One region of the Enterobacter cloacae complex sp. R_G8 genome, then DNA from elsewhere that is predicted to be linked to it. Evidence: predicted binding sites of a transcription regulator. Region 1 holds the regulator's gene; the other holds the start of a gene.
What was found. The regulator Fur, encoded in region 1, represses iron uptake genes when iron is present. The targets are predictions, from matches to a motif close to ATAATAATGAGAACNACTATCAA.
Positions count from the first base shown of each region.

Region 2: feoA (ferrous iron transporter A) is a predicted target of Fur. The motif match lies at 2,205-2,227, and genes of this name have one in related genera.

Region 1 is NZ_CP102246.1:3,716,261-3,720,693, forward strand. It holds gene ybfF (esterase) at 1-593, shown strand, start outside; gene ybfE (LexA regulated protein) at 722-1,009, shown strand; gene fldA (flavodoxin FldA) at 1,165-1,695, shown strand; gene fur (ferric iron uptake transcriptional regulator) at 1,986-2,432, shown strand; gene chiQ (ChiQ/YbfN family lipoprotein) at 2,540-2,869, opposite strand; gene chiP (chitoporin) at 2,914-4,311, opposite strand.
Region 2 is NZ_CP102246.1:582,167-586,599, forward strand. It holds gene feoB (Fe(2+) transporter permease subunit FeoB) at 1-1,906, opposite strand, end outside; gene feoA (ferrous iron transporter A) at 1,937-2,164, opposite strand; gene NQ842_RS02680 (Tex family protein) at 2,468-4,433, opposite strand, start outside.

The sequences.
Region 1 (4,433 bases):
AGATGACCTATGCGGCCATGGCGCAGGATCTGCTCGATACGCTGGATGCCAGCAATCTTGAGAAAGTGACCTTGATCGGGCACTCAATGGGCGGCAAAGCGGTCATGGCCCTGACGGCGCTGGCACCGGAGAGAATAAGTGGCCTGGTGGTCATTGATGTCGCCCCGGTAGATTACGACGTCCGTCGTCATGACGAGATTTTTGCCGCCATCAACGCGGTGACGGAAGCTGGCGTCTCCAGCCGTCAACAGGCAGCCGCTGTCATGCGTGAGCATCTTGATGAAGAAGGTGTGATCCAGTTCCTGCTGAAATCGTTCGTTGACGGCCAGTGGCGTTTCAACGTGCCGGTGCTGTGGGAGCAGTACGATAACATCGTCGGCTGGAAAACCGTTCCGGCATGGCCGCACCCTACCCTCTTTATTCGTGGCGGCAATTCGCCGTACGTCACCGACGCTTACCGCGATACCCTGCTGGCGCAATTCCCCCAGGCCCGTGCCCACGTCATCGCTGGCGCCGGACATTGGGTTCACGCGGAAAAACCAGACGCCGTCTTACGCGCCATTCGCCGCTATCTCACTGACACGGCAAATTGATTAAAAAGAGAGCGACTGGAAGGCTGCGGGCTTCCAGTCGTTGGCGTGTCGTTTTTGGTGATGTATGATGGCGCGCTTATCGCCCGGGCATTAGCAGGGCGGCGTGTTTCCCCCGAAGTCTCAGAATCATGGCCAAAGAACAAACGGACCGTACGACACTAGATCTGTTCGCGAATGAGCGTCGACCGGGACGACCGAAAACGAATCCGCTTTCGCGCGACGAACAGCTGCGTATTAATAAACGCAACCAGCTTAAACGCGATAAAAATCGTGGACTTAAGCGTGTCGAACTGAAGCTCAACGCCGACGCCGTCGATGCGCTAAACGAACTGGCTGACGCGCGTAATATCAGCCGCAGCGAGCTGATTGAAGAGATGTTAATCACCCAACTCGAGACCATGCGCAGCAAGGCATAAGTCCGAAAAATCCCTTTATTACCCTTTTCATGTAGCACAGAGTGCAGTCCTGCGCGATAGCTGTTTCCGCAGGGTTGCCTGTTCTGCTATTATTGCCTTTATCCGTGGACAAATTGCGCCACCATACCATTAAGTATCAAGAGGTTATTTTACTCATGGCAATTATCGGCATTTTCTTCGGCAGTGATACCGGCAATACCGAAAATATCGCAAAAAACATTCAAAAACAGCTCGGTAAAGACGTTGCCGATGTGCACGACATCGCCAAGAGCAGCAAAGAAGATCTCGAAGGCTATGACATCCTGCTGCTGGGTATCCCTACCTGGTATTACGGTGAAGCCCAGTGTGACTGGGATGATTTCTTCCCGACACTGGAAGAAGTGGATTTCAACGGCAAGCTGGTTGCCCTGTTTGGCTGCGGTGACCAGGAAGACTATGCCGAGTACTTCTGTGATGCGCTGGGTACCATCCGCGACATCATTGAACCAAACGGCGCCGTTATCGTAGGTCACTGGCCTACCGCCGGCTACCACTTTGAAGCGTCTAAAGGTCTGGCTGATGACGATCACTTCGTGGGTCTGGCGATTGACGAAGACCGTCAGCCAGAACTGACAGCAGAGCGCGTTGAAAAATGGGTTAAGCAGATCCGTGAAGAGCTGCACCTGGACGATATCCTCAACGCCTGATTTTTATTGCGGCGCAACGAGGGTTGCGCCAGCAAACCAGGTCAAACCGATTAAATTAATCGCTACAATCTTTTAACTTTTTCGCCCAGACCTGTACAATGTCCCCCTGATAAAACGTGGCTCCCATTGAGCAAGTTTGTTGGTGATACCACGTTTTTATAAGCATACTTTACATGAGACTTGCAGTTTTCATTTAGCCATGGCAGTTCTATAATGAGACGCATTATCCCAGGTGCATTTTCTGTCACTTCCTATAGAAGTGAATCGTTTAGCAACAGGACAGATTCCGCATGACTGACAACAATACCGCATTAAAGAAGGCTGGCCTGAAAGTTACGCTTCCTCGGTTAAAAATCCTTGAAGTGCTTCAGGGTCCAGACAATCACCATGTCAGTGCGGAAGACCTTTATAAGCGTCTTATCGACATGGGCGAAGAGATTGGGCTGGCAACCGTTTATCGTGTGCTGAACCAGTTTGATGACGCGGGCATTGTCACCCGTCATAATTTCGAAGGCGGTAAATCTGTATTCGAACTGACTCAACAGCATCACCACGATCACCTGATCTGCCTGGATTGCGGCAAGGTCATTGAATTCAGCGATGATTCCATTGAATCACGCCAGCGTGAAATCGCTGCCCGTCATGGCATCCGCCTGACAAACCACAGCCTGTACCTGTATGGTCACTGCGCTGAAGGCGATTGCCGCGAAGACGATCACGCGCACGACGCGAAATAAGCACGCTTTCATACTCTGAGCCAGCCGTAAGGTTGGCTTTTTTTTGCCTGTTGTCTGGCAAAAAAAAAGCCCGGCAGCGCAGCGCCACCGGGCATGATAATAACGAGTTAGTGACTGTTGTTGCTGCGAATCTCTTCCCAGATCCGATCGCAACGCTTCGCGACTTCCTGATCGTTACCGGTTTTGCGCGCCTGGATACAGGCCTGGTAATCCATCACGCGAATATTCTCCTGGGTTGCGAACTGCTCATGCGCTTTCTCTTTTTTCAGCACATTCAGCACGCTCTGGCAGGCTTCGATCTTCTCCGGCGAACCCTCCGCCGTATTGATACAGGCGCTGTAGGCATCTTTCAGACGGGAGTCCTCTTTCGGGGCCTGATTCTGCGCACAAGCCACCAGTCCCGATGCCAGCAACGCGACGATTACAATCTTTTTCATATGTAGTCTCCGGTCCGGCGGGAATTACCCCGCCGGACGAGTCATCAGAAGATGGTGAACGGTGCGATAACCATGAATTTCACGTCGCGTTCATCCTGGAAGATGTTGCCGTAACCGCCCGCGTAGCTCGGGATATCGGAGTGGTTGTCGTATTGTGTAAAGTGCAGTTTGAACATGGTTCCTTTGGCGCGACCATCCTGCAGGGTGTAGATCGCATCCAGGCTGTAAGAGGACTCTTTGAGGCGATAGTTTGGATCGTAGTATGCGTCCGGTGTTGCCATATCAGCAGGCTTCGCGTCCCATGCGTAGGCGTAAGATGCCCCCACCGCCCAGCCTGGCAGGTTCCAGTTTTTCAGATCATACATTGCGCCGAAGAAGACCGCTTTTTCGCCATCGGCGTTGAAGTCGGAACGGTTATCCCACCAGATATCCAGACGACCGTTTGAAGATGCATAGGTTGGGGTCATACGCTGCAGGAAGTAGCCCTGCTGCCCTTCCGCTTTCACCCACGTTCCTTCAAGACGCAAATCCACCTGGCCGACTTTGTAGCCGAAGGTCAGCGCCTGCAACCACGCCGTGCCGTCATAAATATCATTCACGCTGCCATCACTGACTTTGTCTCGCGTACCGTAGAACTGGTAACTGGTACTCAGCGGGCTACCAGCAATATCAAATTTGTAACTGGCTTTAGCAAAATACTGGTCGATATAGCCTTCCGCCTGACCAAATGCCGCTTCAAGCACTAAATCATTTTTAAAGTCGTACTTCGCACCCAGCGAGTGGAGATAATCCACTTTGGTCTTTTTATCGTTCTGGTAGAACTTGTCCATTTCGATATGCCACGGCGCTTTATACTCGTTGGTCCACATATACGAGAAGCTCAACGCACCTGCGTCACCGTAATCAAAATTGGCGCCCGCTTCTGCCCCCTGATAGGTACCTGGCATAAAGCTCCAGTGCGGTGCTAACAGGGTTTGACCGGTTGGCTGAATATAACCACCGCGCGCCCATACCGGGCCGTATTTAAATTTCGCGGCAGCTTTATACAGGCTGATACCGCTTTTATCTCCGGACCAGTCTTCTTTATACGCTTTATTACTGGAGGAGAAGGCAATTTCGTTCGGGTGGCCGCTGTCACCATTTTCCGCCATTTCAATTGCCGTGAAGGCGGCAATATCCAGACCGAACATATCGGCAGCGTAACCAGACTGGAAATCCAGGTTGGCGTTCCAGGTAGAGTGAGAAAGGTTCGTTTTATATTTATCTTCCGTGACATCCTTACGGTCACGTTCACGCTGCCAGTAATAAATACCGCCCGTGAGGGTTGAATCATCGATGAAGCCTGCAGCTTTAGCGTCTGGCGTCACCACCAGGCCTGACATTGCTGTCACACCGGCAATAGCCAGCGCCAGCGCACTACGTTTGCCACTGAACGTACGCATAGATTATTCCTCTTTGACGAATTAAAACGCCTAAAACGGCGAAAAATATAAAAGACCTGATGGTCAGGGGTAGTCGGAAATACCCTCGAATAACTACCGTCTTTAGGTTATTTTTCGCGACG
Region 2 (4,433 bases), 1.8 Mb from region 1:
GGTTCGCCAGTACGCTCAGGCTGAAGGTGTCTTTCAGGCTCTGCCAGGTCTCTTCCACCGCGCCGAGCAGTTCATCACCGAGGTGGAACGCTGCCGGGTTAAACGCTTCTTCCTGGATATTCTCAGCGGTGTAGAGCGTGTTCAGGGTGCCGACCACCACCTCTTTTGCCATCGCTCCGGTGAACAGACCAACGGTCGCCTGCCAGTTATCCTCATGCACGCCAATCGGTTTAAACACCGGGGTAATGACGCGGCTGACGGAGGCGAGGGCGGAGTCGTTGATGTTATCCGCCGCCTGCCCGCTCAGGGTGAAGCTGTTCAGCGCGCTCAGGAAGATGCTGACAATGACAATCACTTTACCGGCGCGCAGCACAAAACCTTTCAGGCGCTGCCAGGTCTGGATCGCCAGGCTTTTCAGATGCGGCACGTGATACACCGGCAGTTCCATCACAAACGGTGACGCTTCCCCGCGCATGATGGTGTGTTTAAGCATGAGCCCGGTCAGGATCGCCATCACGATGCCCAGCACATACAGCGAGAAGACCGCCAGTGCTCCTTGCTGACCAAAGAAGGCCGCGGCGAAGACCGCAAAGATAGCCAGTCGCGCTCCGCAGGACATAAATGGCGCCATCATGATGGTCATCAGACGTTCGCGGGGGGCATCAAGCGTGCGCGCACCCATTACCGACGGCACGTTACAGCCGAAGCCGACAATCAGCGGGACGAAGGATTTACCCGGCAGGCCCAGGGCCTGCATCAGACGATCCATCACGAAGGCCGCGCGCGCCATGTACCCGGAGTCCTCAAGGAACGACAGGAATAGGTACATCATGCCGATTTGCGGTACCAGCGGCAGAACGGTGTTGATACCACCACCGATCCCCTGGGCGAGGAAAATGGTCAGCCATTCCGGGAAGTGCAGGGTGTAGCCCAGCCACTGAATGCCGTGGACAAATATCGCCACCGAACCGGCATCGAACACAGGCTGTAGTGCGCCGCCGATGTTAATGGCGAGCAGGAACATCAGGTACATCACCAGTAAAAAGATCGGCAAACCGAGGAAGCGGTTGAGCACAATCTTGTCCACGGCGGCCGTAAAGCGGCTTGGCTCGGCCGTCAGGGCGTTACTGACCACGTCGCAAATGGCGGCGATGGCCTGATAGCGCGCGTCGGCAATGTGCAGGGCCGGGTCATCGAGCTCATCGCTCAGAAGCGCCAGCGCCACGTCCAGTTTGTCGGCGGCATGGCCCGCATAGGCGCGGCTGTAGATATCGCCTTCCAGCATCTGCAGGCCGAGCCACAGGCGCTGTCTGGCGGGCATGCTGTTGTCCATCTCCTGCGCCAGCAGACCGGCTTCGCGCAGCAGCGGTTGCGCATAGTGCACCAGCTCAACGTCGGCGTTGCCCGCGTGGCGGTCAATGGCCAGCTTCAGCGCGTCAATTCCGCGGGCACGGGTAGAAACCAGCGGCACTACCGGGCAGCCCAGACGCGCGGAGAGGGCATCGACGTCGATACGCAGCTTTTGTTTCTCTGCGATGTCGAGCATGTTGAGCGCCACAATGCAGGGGATCCCCAGCTCAAGCAATTGCAGCGTCAGATAGAGGTTACGCTCCAGGTTAGACGCATCGACCACGTTGATTAACAGGTCCGCATCGCCACTCAGAATATAGTGACAGGCAATCTGCTCATCGAGCGAGGTTTGTGACGAAATGGTGGTTAAGGAGTAGGTGCCGGGCAGATCCACCAGGGTGACCTGATTGTCTGTCGTGGTGAACTGGCCTTCTTTACGTTCTACCGTTACGCCCGCCCAGTTACCCACACGCTGGCGTGCACCGGTGAGCTGGTTAAATAACGTTGTCTTGCCGGAATTAGGATTGCCAATTAAGCCAATAGTTAATTTTTTCATTGTTTTCGACTCACTGAAACCGCTGGCTTGTTATTGGGATAAGGCTTCGACTTCAATTAATGCGAGGTCTTTTTTACGCAGTACCAGATTCACACGCCGGGTTTCGATATGAACAGGATCCCCTAACGGGGCCACGCGCACCACCTGGAATGACGAGCCGGGCAGCATGCCCAGCGACAGCAGCTTTTGCCGATAGGCCGGGCTAATTTCGCGGGTAAAACCGGTAATTTTCCATGCACTGTCTGGAGTGAATTGCATAATGCCTGATTCCACGGAAGGTTAAATTATCTACTATGGGATGATAATGAGAATAGTTTTTATCAGCAATATGAAAACTGTGACGGAATGTTGTTAAGCGTATTAATTTACGGCCTGTTTGACCTTGCTCAATATTTGCTGAATTACGGGGCAGGGAATAATAAATGTATTTGTTAACGGAGTGATAAATGGTGGTTTAAATATGGATATGCAATCGGTTTCATCTCTTGCGATATAATTTGTCCTCTCACCCCGGCCCTCTCCCCTTTGGGGAGAGGGTTAGGGTGAGGGGCATTTACAACCTTAGCGTTTCTTACCCATCGCGGCCGCCAGCGCATCCATCATCGCGCTGTTGCCCGCAGGCTGAGCATCACGTCCGCGTGGCTTCGCGCCTTTTGCGGCCGGGCGCTGCTGCTCACGGCCACCGCCGTTACTGCCGCGGCGCGCGTTGGTTTCACCTGGCTGTTCGTCCAGACGCATGGTCAGCGCGATGCGCTTGCGCTGCAGGTCCACTTCCAGCACTTTCACCTTCACGATATCGCCCGCTTTGACCACCGTATGCGGATCTTCAACGAACTTGTCGGCGAGCGATGAGATATGCACCAGGCCATCCTGATGCACGCCGATATCGACAAAAGCGCCAAAGTTAGTGACGTTGGTGACGGCACCTTCCAGCACCATGCCCGGCAGGAGATCGTTCATGGTCTCGATGCCGTCGGCAAAGGTCGCGGTTTTGAACTCAGGACGCGGATCGCGGCCCGGTTTTTCCAGCTCTTTGATGATGTCGGTCACGGTCGGCACGCCGAACTGCTCGTCGGTGAAATCGACTGCTTTCAGGTTGCGCAGTGCGTTGCTGTCGCCCATCAGGTCTTTGAGTGCCTGCTGGGTCGCTGCCAGAATGCGCTCAACCACCGGGTAGGCTTCCGGGTGAACGGTTGACGCATCCAGCGGGTTATCGCCGTGGTTGATGCGCAGGAAGCCCGCACACTGCTCAAACGCTTTCGGCCCCAGACGGCTTACCTTCAGCAACTGCTGGCGGTTCTGGAACTGGCCGTTCTCATCACGCCAGGCAACGATGTTCTGCGCCATCATGCGGGTTAAGCCTGCCACGCGGGTCAGCAGAGGAACGGAGGCGGTGTTCAGGTCCACGCCCACGGCGTTTACGCAATCTTCCACCACCGCATCCAGCTTACGCGCCAGCTGCGTCTGGCTCACGTCGTGCTGATACTGGCCCACACCGATGGATTTCGGGTCGATCTTCACCAGCTCCGCCAGCGGATCCTGCAGACGACGGGCGATAGAGACCGCACCGCGCAGGGAGACGTCCAGATCCGGGAACTCCTGGGCCGCCAGCTCAGACGCAGAATAGACGGACGCACCGGCCTCGCTGACGATCACTTTCTGCGCCGTCACTTTCGGGAACTGTTTCTGCACGTCGAGGTAGAAACGTTCGGTTTCGCGGGAGGCCGTACCGTTGCCGATGGCCACCAGCTCGACGTTATATTTCTCGCACAGCGCGGCCACCACAACCGCCGCTTTCGCCGCCTGACCGGTATGCGGGTAAATGGTGTCGGTTGCCACCAGCTTGCCGGTACCGTCAACCACTGCCACTTTTACGCCGGTACGCAAACCCGGATCGAGACCCATGGTCGCACGCAGGCCAGCAGGTGCGGCCATCAGCAGGTCATGCAGGTTACGGGCAAAGACGTTGATTGCTTCGTCTTCAGCGCGCTCGCGCACGGTGCCCATCAGTTCGGTTTCGAGGTGCATCAACACCTTAATGCGCCACGTCCAGCTCACCACGCCTTTACGCCAGCTGTCTGCCGGGGCGTTATTCAGGCGCAGGCCGAGGTGGTCGGTGATGATCTGCTCGCAGTGGCTCTCTTTTGGCGGCTCATCAAACTGCGGGTCGGCGTTGAGAGAGAGCTGCAGCACGCCTTCATTACGGCCGCGGAACATGGCCAGTGCACGGTGAGAAGGCACGGTTGAAATCGGTTCGTGGTGATCGAAGTAGTCGCGGAATTTCGCGCCTTCCTCTTCTTTGCCTGCCACCACGGTAGAGACGATGTGGGCGTTCTTCCACAGATAATCACGCACACGGGAGAGCAGGGCGGCATCCTCGGAGAAGCGCTCCATCAGAATGTAGCGTGCGCCATCAAGGGCCGCTTTGGTGTCTGCCACGCCTTTGTCAGCGTCGATAAATTTGGCCGCTTCGGTTTCCGGGTCATGTGACGGTTCGTTCCACAACAACTCGGCCAGCGGCTCCAGA